Regions from separate parts of the Kitasatospora sp. NPDC088548 genome, predicted to be linked through region 1. Evidence: predicted binding sites of a transcription regulator. Region 1 holds the regulator's gene; each other region holds the start of a gene.
The links. Region 1 encodes HrcA, which represses chaperone genes, less so after heat shock. Its sites were predicted from a motif close to TTNGCACTCNGNNNNNCNGAGTGCNAA; they were not measured.
Positions count from the first base shown of each region.

Region 2: the regulator HrcA is predicted to act here: its motif matches at 3,748-3,774, upstream of groES (co-chaperone GroES).
Region 3: the regulator HrcA is predicted to act here: its motif matches at 2,005-2,031, upstream of groL (chaperonin GroEL).

Region 1 covers NZ_JBIVMI010000004.1:117,010-123,051, forward strand. The annotation lists gene ACIP82_RS08040 (hypothetical protein) at 1-358, opposite strand, end outside; gene htpX (zinc metalloprotease HtpX) at 381-1,301, opposite strand; gene hrcA (heat-inducible transcriptional repressor HrcA) at 1,563-2,597, shown strand; gene dnaJ (molecular chaperone DnaJ) at 2,671-3,813, shown strand; gene ACIP82_RS08060 (16S rRNA (uracil(1498)-N(3))-methyltransferase) at 3,999-4,748, shown strand; gene ACIP82_RS08065 (PDZ domain-containing protein) at 4,865-6,042, shown strand, end outside.
Region 2 covers NZ_JBIVMI010000007.1:2,244-8,285, forward strand. The annotation lists gene rimI (ribosomal protein S18-alanine N-acetyltransferase) at 1-88, shown strand, start outside; gene tsaD (tRNA (adenosine(37)-N6)-threonylcarbamoyltransferase complex transferase subunit TsaD) at 81-1,184, shown strand; gene ACIP82_RS11510 (hypothetical protein) at 1,181-1,447, shown strand; gene ACIP82_RS11515 (polysaccharide deacetylase family protein) at 1,523-2,437, shown strand; gene ACIP82_RS11520 (methyltransferase domain-containing protein) at 2,419-3,636, opposite strand; gene groES (co-chaperone GroES) at 3,916-4,221, shown strand; gene groL (chaperonin GroEL) at 4,356-5,987, shown strand.
Region 3 covers NZ_JBIVMI010000010.1:79,315-85,356, forward strand. The annotation lists gene thrC (threonine synthase) at 1-727, shown strand, start outside; gene ACIP82_RS15240 (ubiquitin-like small modifier protein 1) at 756-1,034, shown strand; gene ACIP82_RS15245 (cold-shock protein) at 1,611-1,814, shown strand; gene groL (chaperonin GroEL) at 2,188-3,810, shown strand; gene ACIP82_RS15255 (hypothetical protein) at 3,902-4,270, shown strand; gene ACIP82_RS15260 (hypothetical protein) at 4,366-5,034, opposite strand; gene ACIP82_RS15265 (PadR family transcriptional regulator) at 5,203-5,550, shown strand; gene ACIP82_RS15270 (hypothetical protein) at 5,565-6,042, shown strand, end outside.

The sequences.
Region 1 (6,042 bases):
GCGGTCCGAAGCCGTTCGCCTCCAGCTCGCTGTTGACCGCGTGCAGGTCGTTGACCAGCTCCGGCAGCTCCTCCGGGGTGTGCCGGGCGAGCAGCCAGGAGTAGCCGTACCCGTCCTTGGAGGCCTCCACCGGGACGCCGCCGCGCTCGGTGTCGGCGTCCAGCAGCGCCCGCACCTGCCGTTCGACCTCGCCGAACGCCCCGCCCTCGACGGCCGCGAAGCAGACCGAGCCGAGACCGGTCGGCCGGAAGCCGGTCGCCGCCTCCAGGGTCAGTGCCGCCGAGGGGACCCCGAACAGCTGGTCGAGGTCGGGCTTGACGGGCTTGGTGCGCCCGAACAGGGCGTCCAGGAATCCCACGGCGGTCCTTTCCCGAGGTGGTTCAGCGGCCCAGCTGGGCCGAGATCTTCGCCAGCTGCTCCAGCCGCTGCTCCAGCGACGGGTGGGTGGAGAACAGCTGCGAGGCGGTCTCCCGGGCGCTCAGCGCCGGGGCGAAGTAGAAGGCGTTGTACGGCTGTGCCTGGCGCAGGTCCTTGGACGGGATCGCGGCGATCTGGCCGGTCACCTTGGTCAGCGCCGACGCGAGCGCGCTGGGCCGGCCGGTGAGCTGGGCGGCGGCGCGGTCGGCGGCCAGCTCCCGGTAGCGGGAGAGCAGCCGGGTGAGCAGGAAGCTGATCGCGTACACCACGATCGACACCAGCGGGATGATCAGCGCGGCGATGGCGGCGTTGGAGTCGTTGTTGTTGCGGCCCCCGCCCATGAATCCGCCGTACATCGCGATCCGGGTCATCGCCCCGGCCAGCACCCCGAGGAACCCGGCGATGGTCATCACCGCCACGTCCCGGTGCGCCACGTGCGAGAGCTCGTGCGCCAGCACGCCCTCCAGCTCCTCCGGCTCCAGCCGCCGCAGCAGCCCGGTGGTCACGCAGACCACGGCGTTCTGCGGGTTGCGGCCGGTGGCGAACGCGTTCGGCATGTCGTTGTCGGCGACCGCCACCCGCGGCTTGGGCATGTCGGCCAGCGCGCAGAGCCGGTCGATGGTGCCGTGCAGCTGCGGATACTGTTCCGGGCTCACCCGGTGGGCGCCCATCGCCCGTTCGGTGATCTTGTCGCTGAACCAGAACTGGGCCACGAAGAGACCGCCCGAGATCAGCACGATCAGTGGCCAGGCCCCGCGCAGCAGCACGATCAGCAGGCCGGTGAATCCGACGTACAGCAGCCCGATCACGAACATCGTCGCGACCATGCGGCCGGTCAGGCCGCGGTCGGGTGCGAAGCGCGTGTGCTGGCCCGAGCTCGACATCGCTGCTCCTCCGTTAGCCGTTCGCTTTCGATGCTGCCACCCGGACGGGCCCTCGGCATCACCCGCGCGCCGGATATTGCGCGCAGGATCACTCGGGCCGGGCCGTTCCTGCCGTCGGACCCGGGCCTTACACTGGCAGGTACGGTTCTGGCACTCGGCTGTTCAGAGTGCCAAAGCCGGGGCCTCCCAGAACGGCCCGCAACATGCCAGAACGGACACATGTCACTACGGACAACGTGCGAAGACGGAGGTGCGTGCCCCATGGCCGGTGAGGTCCGTCAGCTGGACGACCGCAAGCTCGCGGTGCTTCGCGCCATCGTCCAGGACTACGTGGGAACCGAGGAGCCGGTCGGCTCCAAGGCCCTGGTGGAGCGGCACAGCCTCGGCGTGTCCCCGGCCACCGTCCGCAACGACATGGCCGCGCTGGAGGAGGACGGCTACATCCACCAGCCGCACACCAGCGCCGGGCGGATCCCCACCGACAAGGGCTACCGGCTCTTCGTCGACCGGCTCGCCGAGGTCAAGCCGATGAGCGCGCCCGAGCGGCGGGCGATCCGGCACTTCCTGGACGGTGCGGTCGACCTGGACGACGTGGTCGCCCGGACGGTCCGGCTGCTCGCCCAGCTCACCCGGCAGGTCGCGGTGGTCCAGTACCCCTCGCTCTCCCGGTCGACCGTCCGGCACATCGAGCTGGTCGCGCTGGCCCCGGTCAAGGTGATGCTGGTCCTGATCACCAACACCGGCCGGGTCGAGCAGCGGATGATGGACTGCCCGGGCCCGGTCGGCGAGACCCTCCTCGCGGATCTGCGGGCGCGGATCAACGCGCACGCGGTCGGGCAGCGGCTGCCCGAGGTGCCGGGGCTGCTGGAGGAGTTGCCGGCCGGTTTCGAGGCGGCCGACCGGCCGGCCGTCGTCACCGTCCTGGCGACGCTCTTCGAGGCGCTCGCCGAACAGAACGAGGAACGGATCATGCTGGCCGGCACGGCCAACCTGACCCGTTTCGGCCACGACTTCCCGCTCACCATCCAGCCGGTGCTGGAAGCGCTGGAGGAGCAGGTCGTCCTGCTCCGCCTCCTGGGTGAGACCGGCGACGCGGGGATGACGGTCCGGATCGGCCGGGAGAACGCCTACGAGGGGCTCAATTCCACCTCGGTCGTCTCCGTCGGTTACGGTTCGGGCGACGAGAGCGTGGCCAAACTGGGTGTGATCGGTCCGACCCGGATGGACTATCCGGGCACAATGGGGGCGGTGCGAGCGGTGGCACGGTACGTGGGCCAGATCCTGGCCGAGTCGTAGGAACAGCCACCATCAGACCGATGGTGGTACCCAGTCGCAAGCACTACTACAGGCGGAACAAGCGGAGCATTTGGTGGCCACGGACTACTACGCGGTACTCGGCGTCCGACGGGATGCGGGGCAGGACGAGATCAAGAAGGCGTTCCGGCGCCTGGCGCGCGAACTGCACCCGGACGTCAACCCGGACCCGAAGACGCAGGAGCGGTTCAAGGAGATCAACGCCGCCTACGAGGTGCTCTCCGACCCGCAGAAGCGTCAGGTCTACGACCTCGGCGGGGACCCTCTCTCGCCCAACGGCGGCGGAGGCGCGGGCGGCTTCGGCGCGGGCGCGGCCGGTTTCGGCTTCTCCGACATCATGGACGCCTTCTTCGGCGCCGCGGCCGGCCAGCGCGGCCCGCGCTCGCGGACCAGGCGCGGCCAGGACGCCATGATCCGGCTGGAGATCACCCTGGAGGAGGCCGCCTTCGGCACCACCAAGGAACTCCAGGTCGACACGGCCGTCACCTGCACCACCTGCAGCGGGGAGGGCGCCGCGCCCGGCACCTCCGCGCAGACCTGTGACATGTGCCGCGGCAAGGGCGAGGTCTCCCAGGTCACCCGGTCCTTCCTGGGCCAGGTCATGACCTCCCGCCCCTGCCCGCAGTGCCAGGGCTTCGGCACCGTCGTGCCGACCCCGTGCCCGGAGTGCGCGGGCGACGGCCGGGTCCGCGCCCGGCGCACCCTGACGGTCAAGATCCCGGCCGGTGTCGACAACGGCACCCGCATCCAGCTGGCCGGCGAGGGCGAGGTCGGCCCCGGTGGCGGCCCCGCCGGCGACCTGTACGTCGAGATCGCCGAGACCACCCACACGGTGTTCCAGCGACGCGGGGACGACCTGCACTGCACGGTCACCATCCCGATGACGGCCGCCGCGCTCGGCACCCAGGTGCCGCTGCAGACGCTGGACGGCCTGGAGGAGCTCGACATCCGGCCCGGCACCCAGTCCGGCCAGTCGATCCCGCTGCACGGCCGGGGCATCACCCACCTGCGCGGTGGCGGCCGGGGCGACCTGATAGTGCATGTCGAGGTGCAGACGCCCACCAAGCTCGACGCCGAGCAGGAGGACCTGCTCCGCCGCCTCGCCGTGCTGCGCGGCGAGGAGCGGCCGTCCGGCCAGTTCGCGCCCGGCCAGCAGGGGCTGTTCTCCCGGCTGAAGGACGCGTTCAACGGGCGCTGAGGCGCCCGCAGGAGTGTGCAAGCACCACGAGGGGCGGGGGGGGGGGGGGGGGGGGGGGGGGGGCCGCGCGCCCCGCCCCCCCCCCCCCCCCCCCCCCCCCCGCCCCGTTCGCGGCCGCCGGCCCGCGCGGGGTCTCCCGCGCCGGCCGTCCGCCGGCCCCGTACCAGTCCCGGAGGGAAAGCCCCATGACCGCGCCCGTGTTCGTCGTCGAGACCGAGCGGATCGCCGCCGCCGTGCCCGGTGCGGTGGTCCGGCTGGACGGTCCCGAGGGGCGGCACGCCGCCGCCGTGAAGCGGCTGGAGCCGGGGGAGGCGGTGACGCTCGCGGACGGGCTGGGGCTCGGCGTGGACGGCACCGTCGCGGCGGTGCACGGCAAGGACGCCATCGAGGTGACCGTGGCCGCCGTCCGCCGGGAGCCCGAGCCGGCGCCGCGGATCGTCGTCGTCCAGGCGCTGCCCAAGGGCGACCGCGGCGAGCTGGCGGTGGAGACCATGACCGAGGTCGGTGTCGACGTGGTGATCCCGTGGGCCGCCTCCCGCTGCATCACCCAGTGGAAGGGCGACCGCGGCGCCAAGGCGCTCGCCAAGTGGCGGGCCACCGCCCGGGAGGCCGGCAAGCAGTCCCGCCGGCTGCGCTTCCCCGAGGTCCGCGACCCGATGACCACCCGGCAGCTGGCCCCCGTCCTGGCCGGCGCCGCGCTCGCCGCCGTGCTGCACGAGGAGGGCACCCAGCCGCTGGCCGCGGCCGCGCTGCCCGCCGCCGGGGACATCGTGCTGGTGGTCGGCCCCGAGGGCGGCGTCTCGCCGGAGGAGCTGGCCGCCTTCGCCGAGGCCGGGGCCGCGCCCTACCGGCTCGGCCCGTCGGTGCTGCGCACCTCCACCGCCGGGGTCGCCGCCGGGGCCCTGCTGCTCGGCCGCAGCGGCCGCTGGGGCTGACCGGCGGGATCCGCCGGGCGGGTCGCGGAGGGTCGTGGCGGACCCGGTGGGTCGCGGCGGGTCGTGGTCCGTAAAAACCGGGGCGCGATGCCAGGGTCGGTGCCTAGGCTGACCGCGTGAGCGAACCTCGGAGCACCCCAGCGGGCGCGTACCTGCGCCACCCTCATCTGCACGGTGACCTGATCACCTTCGTCGCCGAGAACGACGTCTGGCTGGCCCCGCTGGACGGCGGCCGGGCCTGGCGGCTGACGGCCGATCACGTTCCGGTCCGCCGGCCGCGGTTCTCCCCGGACGGGCGGCACATCGCCTTCACCTCCACCCGGGACGGCGCGCCCGAGGTGCACGTCGCGCCGGTGGACGGCGGCCCGTCGCGCCGGCTGACGTACTGGGGCAGCGGCCAGACCCAGGTCCAGGGCTGGACGGCCGACGGCCGCCCGGTCGCCACCACCACCGCCGGGCAGGCCACCCTGCGCCGCACCTGGGCGCACGCGGTGCCGCTGGACGGCGGCGAGCCGGTCCGGCTGCCGTACGGGCCGATCGGCGGCCTGGCCCAGGAGCCGGGTGGGGAGCGGACGCTGCTGGTCTCGGCGTTCGGAGCGGAGCCCGCCTGGTGGAAGCGGTACCGGGGCGGCCGGGTCGGCAAGCTCTGGATCGGCCGGGACGAGTTCGCCCGGGTGCACGAGGCCCTGGACGGGCACATCGAGTCCCCGCTCTGGGTCGGCGGGCCGGACGGCTCCCGGATCGCCTTCCTCTCCGACCACGAGGGCGTCGGAGCGCTGTACTCCAGCCTTCCGGACGGCGGCGACCTGCGCCGCCACACCACCTCCCCGGACGGCTTCTACGCGCGCGGCGCCGCCACCGACGGCAGCCGGGTGGTCTGGCACAGCGCGGGCGACCTCTGGCTGCTGGACGACCTCGAAGGCGCCGAGCCGCGCCGCCTGGACATCCGGCTGGCCGGGCCGCGGGCCGGCCGCCGCCCCCGCCCGGTGGCGGCCGCGCACTGGCTGGAGAGCGCCGCCCCGGACCGCACCGGCCGGGCCGGCGCCGTGGTGGTGCGCGGCAGCGTGCACTGGCTGACCCACCGCGAGGGCCCGGCCCGGGTGCTGGCCGAGACGCCCGGGGTCCGCGGCCGGCTGGCCCGGGTGGTGCCGGGCGAGGACGGCGGGCAGGGCGTGCTCTGGGTGACGGACGCCGAGGGCGAGGACGCCCTCGAGTACGCCCCGGCGGTACTGGGCACCGAGCGCCGCAGGCTGGCCGCCGGGCGGCTGGGCCGGGTGCTCGGGCTGGAGGTCTC
Region 2 (6,042 bases), on a different contig from region 1:
CGCCAACGTCGACGCGCTGGTGATGCGCCTCGACGACCCGCAAACGGACGCGCCTCAGAAAGACGTGAAGGACACCCGCCATGGCTGACGAACCGCTCGTCCTCGGTATCGAGACCTCCTGCGACGAGACCGGCGTCGGCATCGTGCGCGGCACCACGCTGCTCGCCGACGCGGTCGCCTCCAGCGTCAACGACCACGCCCGGTTCGGCGGCGTCGTCCCCGAGATCGCCAGCCGCGCGCACCTGGAGGCGATGGTCCCGACCATCCAGCGCGCCCTGGACACCGCCGGGGTCAGGGCGGGCGACCTGGACGGGATCGCCGTCACCGCCGGCCCGGGCCTCGCGGGCGCGCTGCTGGTCGGCGTCAGCGCCGCCAAGGCCTACGCCTGGGCGCTGGACAAGCCGCTGTACGGGGTCAACCACCTCGCCTCGCACATCTGCGTGGACCAGCTGGAGCACGGCCGGCTGCCGTCGCCCACGATGGCCCTGCTGGTCTCCGGCGGGCACTCCTCGCTGCTCCTCAGCGAGGACATCACCAGCGACGTCCGCCCGCTCGGCGCGACCATCGACGACGCGGCCGGAGAGGCCTTCGACAAGGTCGCCCGGGTGCTCGGCCTGGGCTTCCCCGGCGGCCCGGTGGTGGACCGCACCGCCCGCGAGGGGGACCGCAGGGCGATCGCCTTCCCGCGCGGCCTGACCGGCCCCAGGGACCCGGAGTACGACTTCTCCTTCTCGGGCCTGAAGACCGCCGTCGCCCGCTGGGTGGAGGCGAAGCGCCGGGCCGGCGAGGAGGTGCCGGTCGCCGACGTGGCGGCGTCCTTCCAGGAGGCGGTCACCGACGTGCTGACCCGCAAGGCCGTCAAGGCGTGCAGGGACAACGGCGTCGACCACCTGATGATCGGCGGCGGGGTGGCGGCCAACTCGCGGCTGCGGGAGATGGCCCAGCAGCGCTGCGACAAGGCGGGCATCCGGCTGCGGGTGCCGCGCCCCGGCCTGTGCACCGACAACGGCGCGATGGTCGCCGCGCTCGGCGCCGAGATGGTCTGGCGGGACCGCGCGCCGTCCGCCTTCGACCTCTCCGCCGACTCCTCGCTGCCCGTCACCGAGACGCACGTACCGGCGGTGGCGTCCGGGCACGGCGACGTCCACGGCCAGGCCTACCAGGCCCTCGGCGGTGGCCGGTGAGCACCACCGCCGCGATGTGGGAGGCCCGGGCCGCCGACGGGCGGGCCGCCGAGCTGACCGCCTGGGTGCACGCCGTCGCCCTGCCCGCCCTGCGCGGCGCGGCCGGTCTGGTCCGCACCGAGCTGTTCAGCGCCCCGGGCGAGCGGGTGCTGCTGATCACCTGGTGGACCGGCGAGCCCGTTCCGCTCGCCGAGCCGCCGGCCGGCCTGCTCGGCCGCCCGGTGCACCGCTGGTCCTTCACCAGCGAGCACGTCGAGCCATGAGGACGGGAACCGCCGCGCCGGCCGCTACCGTGCTCTAGGGCGAGACGGCTGGACGGATCCGGGGAGCGCGGCGCGGTGAAGAAGTACGGGCGGAGCAGGACGAAGACGTACGCGGTGGGGGCGCTGGCGCTGCTGGCCGCCGCCACCGGGTGCGGCAGCAGCGGTGGCGGTACGCCGGCGGCGGCCGGCGGCACACCGTCCACCGCGGCCCACCCCTCGGGCGGCGGCGCGCAGACCCCGGCGGCCGCCGCGGCCACCACGCCCGCCGCACCACCGGCCGCCGGGGACCCGGCGGCCTGGGCGAAGTGGAACCTCAAGCCGCTGGCGCCCGCCCCGGCCGCGCCCGCCGACAAGCCGATCAAACTCGAACGGACCGGCACCGTACCGGTGTTCAGCGATGTGAAGACGGCCGACAAGGTCGTCTTCATCACCATCGACGACGGCGCCGAGAAGGACCCGAAGTTCGTCGAGATGCTGACCGACCTCAAGGTGCCGGTCTCGATGTTCCTGACCCGGGACATCGTCAAGGACAACTACGGCTACTTCAAGCCGCTCCAGGCGCTCGGCAACCACATCCACAACCACACCGTGGACCACGCCCAGATGAGCAAGGTCCCGCCGGAGAAGCAGAAGTCCGAGATCTGCGACGCCCAGTCCGCGCTCACCCAGCAGTACGGCACCGCGCCGCTGCTGTTCCGCCCACCCTACGGGGACGGCGCCAACACCCTGGCGCTGAACGGCTCGGTGCAGCAGTGCGGACCGCGGGCCATCGTGCTCTGGCGCGAGTCGATGCAGATCCACGACATGCAGTACCAGGCGGCGGACAAGAAGCTGAAGCCCGGCGACATCGTCCTCGCCCACTTCCGGGGCCCGAAGGACCTCAAGGGCGAGACGATGACGCAGATGTTCGGCGAGATGCTGGCCCGCATCCAGGAGCAGGGCTTCGCGGTGGCCCGGCTCGAGGACTACATTCAGGCGCCCCCGGCCTGATCCGCCGCCACCTGATCCGCCGCCGTCCCGGCCGTCACCGGCCGGCCCAGCATCATCAGCGGGCCCCGGTCGGTGCGGCTGAGGATCACCGTGACGCTGTTCGGCCCGGACGGCTTCAGCTGCCGGCGCAGCTCCTCGGGGGTGATCGCCATCCCGCGCTTCTTGATCACCACCGTGCCGACGGCCCGTTCGCGCAGCAGCGCCTTCAGCTTCTTGATGTGGAACGGCAGCACGTCGGTGAGCTCGTACGCGTGCGCGTACGGGGTGGCGACCAGGCGGTCCGAGGTGAGGTAGGCGATCTTCGGGTCGATCAGCCGGCCGCCCACCTGGCCGGCCACCTCGGCGACCAGGTGGGCGCGGATCACCGCGCCGTCCGGCTCGTACAGGTAGCGGCCGACCGGTCCGGCGGGCGGGTCGGGCAGGTCGCCGCCGGTCAGCGTGGTGCCGTGCGGCAGCAGGGTGGCGCGGTGCGGGTGCCCGGCCCCGGTGCCGAACCAGAGCACCGCCTCCTTGACGTCCCCGTGGTCGGAGACCCACTCGGCCTCGGCGTCGGCCGGGACGGCCTCGTGCGGGATGCCCGGCGCGACCTTCAGCGCGCCGACCGGGGTGCGGCGGCCGGCCTCGATCGCCCAGGAGAGCGGCGGGGCGTACGCCTCCGGGTCGAACACCCGGCCGCGTGACGTCCGGCGGGCCGGGTCGGTGAAGACCGCGTCGTAGCCGGTGACATCGATGTCGGCGACGTCCGCGCAGCGCACCTCCACCAGGTCGGACAGGCCCAGCGCGGCCGCGTTCGCGGCGGTGGCGGCACAGGCCGCCGGGTCCCGGTCGACGGCGAGCACCTCGATCCCGGCCCGGGCCAGCGCCAGGACGTCCCCGCCGATGCCGCAGCAGAGGTCGGCCAGCCGGCGCACGCCCAGCCCGGCGAAGCGCCGCGCCCGCCACTCGGCGACGCTGCGCCGGGTGGACTGCTCGACCCCGTTGGGCGTGAAGTACATCAGGTCGGCGTCCGGGCCGAACTTCGCCCGGGCCCGCTGCCGCAGCCGGGCCTGCCCGAACGCCGCCGACACCAGCTCGGCCGGGTGCTCCCGCCGCAGCCGGGTGGCCAGGGCCAGCTCCTCCTCGGGCGCGAACTCACGCAGTTCGGCGAGCAGGGACTGCCCCTCGGGGGTCAGCAGGGGCTGCAGGTTCTCGGTCTCCACCCGGTCATTCTCCCCGGTCCCGGGCCCGGCGCGACGCGTCGTCGGCCGCCTGCCCGCAGGCCCCGGTGCGCCGTGGGCCCACCGCGCCACGCGCAACACGAGGGCGCGCCGTTGGCACTCTGGTTGACTGAGTGCTAACCGCACCCTATGGTCGTCCTTGGCACTCTCCACCTGGTGAGTGCTAACGCGATGAAGCGTGTCTGACCCCCGCGACGGCAGGCTCGCAGGTTCGCCCCTACCCGTTAGAAAACCCCGTAATCTCCGAAGGGGAGCTCGGACGTGACCACCAGCAGCAAGGTTGCCATCAAGCCGCTCGAGGACCGCATTGTGGTCCAGCCGCTCGACGCCGAGACCACCACGGCCTCCGGCCTGGTCATCCCGGACACGGCCAAGGAGAAGCCCCAGGAGGGCGTCGTCCTGGCCGTCGGCCCGGGCCGCTTCGAGGACGGCCAGCGTCTGCCGCTCGATGTCGCCGTCGGCGACATCGTCCTGTACTCGAAGTACGGCGGCACCGAGGTGAAGTACCAGGGCGAGGAGTACCTCGTCCTCTCGGCTCGCGACGTTCTCGCCATCATCGAGAAGTAACGCGACGTCGGGAAGCAAGACGTTCCAGCCCGCCCCGGATCCGTGTCCCAGTGACAGGGGCCCGGGGCGTGGTTGTTGGTTCACGTAGTTTCAGCGGTCGGTGGGCCGGCCGCAGCCCCGAGGGAATAGGGAACATGGCGAAGATCCTGCAGTTCGACGAGGACGCCCGCCGCTCGCTGGAGCGCGGTGTGAACAAGCTGGCCGACACCGTCAAGGTGACCATCGGCCCCAAGGGCCGCAACGTCGTCATCGACAAGAAGTTCGGCGCCCCGACCATCACCAACGACGGTGTCACCATCGCCCGTGAGGTCGAGCTGGACGACCCGTACGAGAACCTTGGCGCGCAGCTCGTCAAGGAGGTCGCCACCAAGACCAACGACGTCGCGGGTGACGGCACCACCACCGCCACCGTGCTGGCCCAGGCCCTGGTCAACGAGGGTCTGCGCAACGTCGCCGCCGGCGCCGGCCCGGCCGCCCTGAAGAAGGGCATCGACAAGGCCGTCGCCGCCGTCTCCGAGCACCTGCTCTCCATCGCCCGCGAGATCGAGGGCAAGGACGACGTCGCCGCCGTCGCGTCCCTCTCCGCGCAGGACACCCAGGTCGGCGAGCTGATCGCCGAGGCGATCGACAAGGTCGGCAAGGACGGTGTCATCACCGTCGAGGAGTCGAACACCTTCGGCGTGGAGCTGGACTTCACCGAGGGCATGCAGTTCGACAAGGGCTACCTGTCGCCGTACTTCGTCACCGACGCGGAGCGGCAGGAGGCGGTCCTGGAGGACCCGTACATCCTGATCAACCAGGGCAAGATCTCCTCCATCCAGGAGCTGCTGCCGCTGCTGGAGAAGATCCTCCAGGGCGGTTCCTCGAAGCCGCTGCTGATCATCGCCGAGGACGTCGACGGCGAGGCGCTGTCGACCCTCGTGGTGAACAAGATCCGCGGCACCTTCAACGCGGTCGCCGTCAAGGCCCCGGGCTTCGGCGACCGCCGCAAGGCGATCCTCGGCGACCTGGCCACCCTGACCGGTGCCACCGTCATCTCCGAGGAGGTCGGCCTCAAGCTCGACCAGGCCGGTGTGGACGTGCTGGGCACCGCCCGCCGCGTGACCATCACCAAGGACGAGACCACCGTCGTCGACGGCGCCGGTGACACCGAGGCCGTGGCCGGCCGCGTCGCCCAGATCAAGGGCGAGATCGCGAACACCGACTCCGACTGGGACCGCGAGAAGCTGCAGGAGCGCCTGGCCAAGCTGGCCGGCGGCGTCTGCGTCATCAAGGTCGGCGCCGCCACCGAGGTGGAGCTGAAGGAGCGCAAGCACCGCCTGGAGGACGCCATCTCGGCGACCCGTGCCGCGGTCGAGGAGGGCATCGTCGCCGGCGGTGGTGCCTCCCTGGTGCACGCCGCCAAGGTGCTGGAGGACGGCCTGGGCCTGTCGGGCGACGAGGCGACCGGTGTCGCGGTCGTCCGCAAGGCGCTGGCCGAGCCGCTGCGCTGGATCGCCCAGAACGCCGGCCTGGAGGGCTACGTCATCACCTCCAAGGTCGCCGAGCTGGAGGCGGGCCAGGGCTACAACGCCGCCACCGGCGAGTACGGCGACCTGGTGAAGGCCGGCGTCATCGACCCGGTCAAGGTCACCCGCTCCGCGCTGGAGAACGCCGCCTCGATCGCCTCCCTGCTGCTCACCACCGAGACCCTCGTGGTGGAGAAGAAGGAGGACGAGGAGGCCGGTCACGGTCACTCGCACGGTGGCCACGGCCACTCCCACTGACGTCTGATCAGTGACCGCAGGCCCGGTCCGCTCCCCTCGGGGACGCGGGCCGGGC
Region 3 (6,042 bases), on a different contig from region 1:
CGGCGGCGAGCTGGTCGGCATCGAGGGCAACTACGACGACGTCAACCGCTTCTGTTCGGAGCTGATCGGCGACCCGGCCGGCGAGGGCTGGGGCTTCGTGAACGTCAACCTCCGCCCGTACTACGGCGAGGGCTCCAAGACGCTGGCGTACGAGATCTGCGAGCAGCTCGGCTGGCGGCTGCCGGAGCAGATCGTCATCCCGATCGCCTCGGGCTCCCAGCTCACCAAGATCGACAAGGGGCTGCAGGAGCTGATCAGGCTCGGTCTGGTCGAGGACCGGCCGTACCGGATCTTCGGGGCGCAGGCGGCCGGCTGCTCGCCGGTGTCGGCCGCGTTCAAGGCCGGCCGGGACGTGATCCGCCCGGTCAAGCCGGACACCATCGCCAAGTCGCTGGCGATCGGCAACCCGGCCGACGGCCCGTACGTGCTGGACATCGCCCGCCGCACCGGCGGCGCGGTCGAGGACGTCACCGACGCCGAGGTGGTGGCCGCGATCAAGCTGCTGGCCCGCACCGAGGGCATCTTCGCCGAGACCGCGGGCGGGGTGACCGTCGGCGTGCTGAAGAAGCTCGTCGAGACCGGGCAGCTGGACCCGGCCAAGGAGACCGTCGCGATCAACACCGGCGACGGCCTGAAGACCCTGGACGCCGTCTCCGACTCCGGCATGACCACCGTCATCCGCCCGACGCTGGAGTCCTTCCGCGACGCCGGCCTCGCCTCCGCCTGACCACCACCCCGCTAGGAGAGCCCCCGCCATGAGCGCCAACGTCCGCATTCCCACCATCCTGCGCACCTACACCGGCGGCTCCGCCGAGGTCGCCGCCGAGGGTGCCACCCTGGGCGATGTCATCGCCGACCTCGACAAGAACCACCCGGGCATCGCCGCCCGCGTCCTGGACGACGCCGGCAAGCTGCGCCGCTTCGTGAACGTCTACGTCAACGACGACGACGTGCGGTTCGCGGAGGGGCTGGCGACCGAGATCAAGGACGGCGCGAGCGTGTCGATCATCCCGGCGGTGGCCGGCGGCTGCTGAGCCCGTCCGCCGCTCTTCCCGGCCGGCCGTTCCCGCGTACGGAATTCCGAATTCCGTACGCGGGGGCGGCCGGCCGCATTTCGGCGGGAATATTTCCGGGTCCAGTCGGAGTAGAGTGTCGCTCGGCTGGGAACAGGGCTCCCCTTCCCCTTTCACCGGCGCCCGAATCCGGCTGAACCCGTATCGCCGGTGACCGTCCGGCCGCTGAGACCGGCGCCGCGCGCACGGCCGTGAAACATGTCAGGCAGATGTCAGAATTCTCAAGGGGATTTGAGTAATTCGTCCGCTATGTCCGGCGTGAAATGCCGATTTCCTCCTGATTTCACCGGAGGTGTCACCTGGCGGGCCCGGGGAATTCCCTGTGACTGACCCTGTTGCAGAGGGCGTCGATCCGGATACATTCAGCCGCGATCGACGCGATCGCCCGCCCATCGGATGCCGTCCGGTGGCTCGGCGGGGGACCGCGGCGTGCACGGCTGCGTCCAGGGGGGGTTCCCCGGGCCGGCCTCGAAACCAGACCCGGGCCCGCGACCTGCGGGCGCGTGAAGGGCCAGCACAGCACTAGGGGAGTTCGGAATGGCTCAGGGCACCGTCAAGTGGTTCAACGCGGAGAAGGGCTACGGCTTCATCGCGGTCGACGGTGGTGCGGACGTCTTCGTCCACTACAGCGCGATCCAGATGGACGGCTACCGCACCCTTGAGGAGGGCCAGCGGGTCGAGTTCGAGATCTCTCAGGGGCAGAAGGGCCCGCAGGCGGACATGGTCCGCGCCGCGGTCTGACCTTTCCGACCCCAGGAGTTCGGCTCGGCCCATCGGCTGGTGCGCCTCTTGCTTCGCGACGGGCCCGTACGACACACGTCGTACGGGCCCGTCGGCACGTGCGGCGGCGGGCGCCGCCGCACGTGGCGCCCGGGGCCCGTCGCGCGTCCGCCCGCGGGTGGCCGGTGCGGCTCGCGGGTTGCCGATTGGGCTTGCACTCGCCCTGCCAGAGTGCTAATCATTGGCGTTAGCACTCACAGCGTGAGAGTGACAGCGGACCGGGTCGGTGAGGCCCCCGGGAGCGGTAGGGGAAAGGACCCCCGCACACCAGGGCCGTCCGTCGCGGGCACCCCTTGGTCCGAGCAGTCGACCGTGTCCCGGAGGACCACTTCAGATGGCCAAGATCATCGCCTTTGATGAGGAAGCTCGCCGCGGCCTTGAGCGTGGCATGAACCAGCTCGCCGACGCAGTGAAGGTCACGCTCGGCCCCAAGGGTCGCAACGTCGTTCTGGAGAAGAAGTGGGGCGCCCCCACGATCACCAACGACGGTGTCTCCATCGCCAAGGAGATCGAGCTCGAGGACCCGTACGAGAAGATCGGCGCGGAGCTCGTCAAGGAGGTCGCCAAGAAGACCGACGACGTCGCGGGTGACGGCACCACCACCGCCACCGTGCTGGCCCAGGCGCTCGTCCGCGAGGGTCTGCGCAACGTCGCCGCCGGCGCCAACCCGATGGCCCTGAAGCGCGGTATCGAGAAGGCCGTCGCCGCCGTCTCGGACCAGCTGCTGGCCCAGGCCAAGGACGTGGAGACCAAGGAGCAGATCGCCTCCACCGCCTCCATCTCGGCCGCCGACACCCAGATCGGCGAGCTCATCGCCGAGGCCATGGACAAGGTCGGCAAGGAAGGCGTCATCACCGTCGAGGAGAGCAACACCTTCGGTCTGGAGCTTGAGCTCACCGAGGGCATGCGCTTCGACAAGGGCTACATCTCCGCCTACTTCGCCACCGACCTGGAGCGTATGGAGGCGAGCTTCGAGGACCCGTACATCCTCATCGCCAACTCCAAGATCGGCTCGGTCAAGGACCTGCTCCCGCTGCTGGAGAAGGTCATGCAGAGCGGCAAGCCGCTGGTCATCATCGCCGAGGACGTCGAGGGCGAGGCCCTGTCGACCCTGGTCGTGAACAAGATCCGCGGCACCTTCAAGTCCGTCGCCGTCAAGGCCCCGGGCTTCGGCGACCGCCGCAAGGCCATGCTCGGCGACATCGCCATCCTCACCGGTGGCACCGTGATCTCCGAGGAGGTCGGCCTCAAGCTCGAGAACGCCGGCATCGACCTGCTGGGCACTGCCCGCAAGGTGGTCATCACCAAGGACGAGACCACCATCGTCGACGGTGGCGGTGACAGCGAGCAGGTCGCCGGCCGCGTGAACCAGATCCGCGCCGAGATCGAGAACAGCGACTCGGACTACGACCGCGAGAAGCTCCAGGAGCGCCTCGCCAAGCTGGCCGGCGGCGTGGCCGTCATCAAGGCCGGCGCGGCCACCGAGGTGGAGCTCAAGGAGCGCAAGCACCGCATCGAGGACGCCGTCCGCAACGCCAAGGCCGCCGTCGAGGAGGGCATCGTCGCCGGTGGTGGCGTCGCCCTGCTGCAGGCCTCGGTCGCGTTCGACAAGCTGGAGCTCGAGGGCGACGAGGCCACCGGTGCCAACATCGTCAAGGTCGCGCTGGAGGCCCCGATCAAGCAGATCGCGACCAACGCCGGCCTGGAGGGTGGCGTCGTGGTGGAGAAGGTGCGCAACCTTCCCGCCGGTCACGGCCTGAACGCCGCCACCAACGAGTACGTCGACCTGGTCGCCGCGGGCATCATCGACCCGGCCAAGGTCACCCGCTCCGCGCTGCAGAACGCCGCCTCCATCGCGGCGCTCTTCCTCACCACCGAGGCCGTCATCGCCGACAAGCCGGAGAAGGCCGCCGCGGCCGCCGGCGGCGGCATGCCGGGCGGTGACATGGACTTCTGATCCGACTCGATCGGATCGGGCAGTTCCTCGCTCGCATGGGCGGTTCCCTCCGGGGAGCCGCCCATGCGGCGTTCTGCGGGAGAATGGACGGATGGCTTCCACCGGTGACACCGCTGACATCGAGACCGCCCTGCACAACGCGCGGGCGCTGATCCTCGCCGACCTCTCCGCCCGGGACGTGGCGGACGCCGCCGTGGTGTCGCTGGTGGAGAACGCCGTGACACACCGGCGCTGGTGGCTGGAGCAGTGGCCGGACGGCGCCGAGTACGTGCTCGGGCTGGTCGCCCAGGACGTCCAGGACGCGCTGCTGGAGGAGTACGGGCGGTGGCCGCTGTGCACCGCGTGCGCGGCGGACGGGGACCCGCACGCGCTCGGCGTGGAGCCGGAGCTCGGGCCCGAGCCGCACTGGGTGTGCGGCAAGGAGGGGGCGGTGGTGTCGCCCGTCGGCCGGCTGTCGTAGACCGCGCCCGGCCGGGACCGCTTTCGGCCGCCGTCGCGCTCCGGGGCGCGACGGCGGCCCTTGTGCCGCCCGGGGCGTTCGCGGTCCGTGGCGTCCTACTCGGAGCCCTCCAGGAGGCCGAGTTCGGCGGCCAGGTTGGCTCGGGCGGGGGCGTCGAAGCGTTCGCGGGCGGCTGGGGTGCGGTAGAGCGCGGGGAGCGCGAGGAGCCGGCGCAGGACCGCCGCGCGCCCGGCCCGGAAGTCCGGCTCGGGGACGAAGGCGTACTCCGCGCGTACGGCGGCCGCGTACGCCGCGTACGCCTCGGGGGTGCCGCCGAGGACGGCGAGGTCCGCGTCACAGAGCACCTCGCCGTCCCGGTCGCCGGGGGCGGGGCGGTGGGTGGTGGTCAGCCGGACCAGCCGCGCGACCTCGGCCACCCGGGCGGCCGGCAGAGCGGCCTCGGTGAGCGCCCGGACGGCGAGGGCCGCGCTGCGCTCCTCGTTCTCGGAGCGGTCGGGGCGGTAGACGGCGTCGTGGAACCAGGCGGCCAGCCGGACGGTGTCCGGTGCGTCGGCGTGTCCGGCGAGCGTGTCGACGTGGCCCAGCACCGCCCGCAGGTGATCGGTGGTGTGGTAGCGGCGCTGCGGCTCGGCCCAGCGGCGCAGCAGCTCGCGCCCGTACGGTTCGGGGTCGGTGCCGGTGCCGCAGCGGTGCAGCAGGGCGGTCCAGTCGGCGAGCAGATCGGCGGCGGCGGGCGGGCCGGCGGCGGCGGACGTGTTCGGCATGGGGTTCATTGTGCTGGCCCGGGCGGACGGTGTGGCCGGGGCGTCGGGATCGGTCGGGTCGTCCTGATCAGTCTGGGCGTCCGGGTCGGGCGGGTCGGGCGGGTCGGGCGGGTCGGCCGGTGGGAGTTCCACTGGACCTATATGTAGGTTAGCGATATATGTAGTCCTATGACAGAACGTGCGATGCAGGAGCCCACGCTGCTTCTGCTCACGGCATTGGCCGACGCCCCACGGCACGGCTACGCGCTCATCCAGGAGGTCGCCGCGATCTCCGGCGGCCGGGTCACGATGCGGACGGGCACGCTCTACGGCGCCCTCGACCGGTTGCTGCAGCAGGGGCTGATCGAGGTCGCGGCCGAGGAGGTGGTGGACGGCCGGGCCCGGCGCTCGTACGCGCTGACCGGGGCCGGCCGCGCCGCCCTGGCCGGTGAGGCCGAACGGCTGCGTGCCGTCGCCACCGAGGCCGAGCGGCGCCTCGCCGTTGTCCGACCGAGGGTCAGGGGGACCTTCACATGACCACACCCACCGTCATGACCACACAGACGGTCGTCCTGCGGGTCGCGCTCCAGCTCTACCCGGCCCGCTACCGCCGCGAGCGCGGCGACGAACTGGCCGCGGTCTTCGCCGACACCACGGCCGAGGCGGGCAGGCAGGCGCTGGCCCGGGAGGCGCTCGACCTCGCCGCGTACGGCCTGCGGGTGCGGACCAGGCTGACCTCCAGCTCCCTCGGCGGGCGGCTGCTCGGGGCGGCCGCGCCACTGATCGCGGCCGCGGTCGCGGGGGCGAGTCTGTCGCCGTGGTTCAGCGATGTGGACGCCGTCGCCTGGAACTTCGCCGGGGAGACGAGCCTGGGCCGGGCGATCATGATCGCGCAGCCGGTGGTGGCGCTCCTGCTGGCCCTCGCCGCGATGGTGGGGAGCTGGACGGTGGCGCGGATCTTCGCGGTGGGGGTGGTGGTCACCGGGCTGCTCGGCATGAGGGACGCGTTCGCGCCGGAGGCCACGGGCT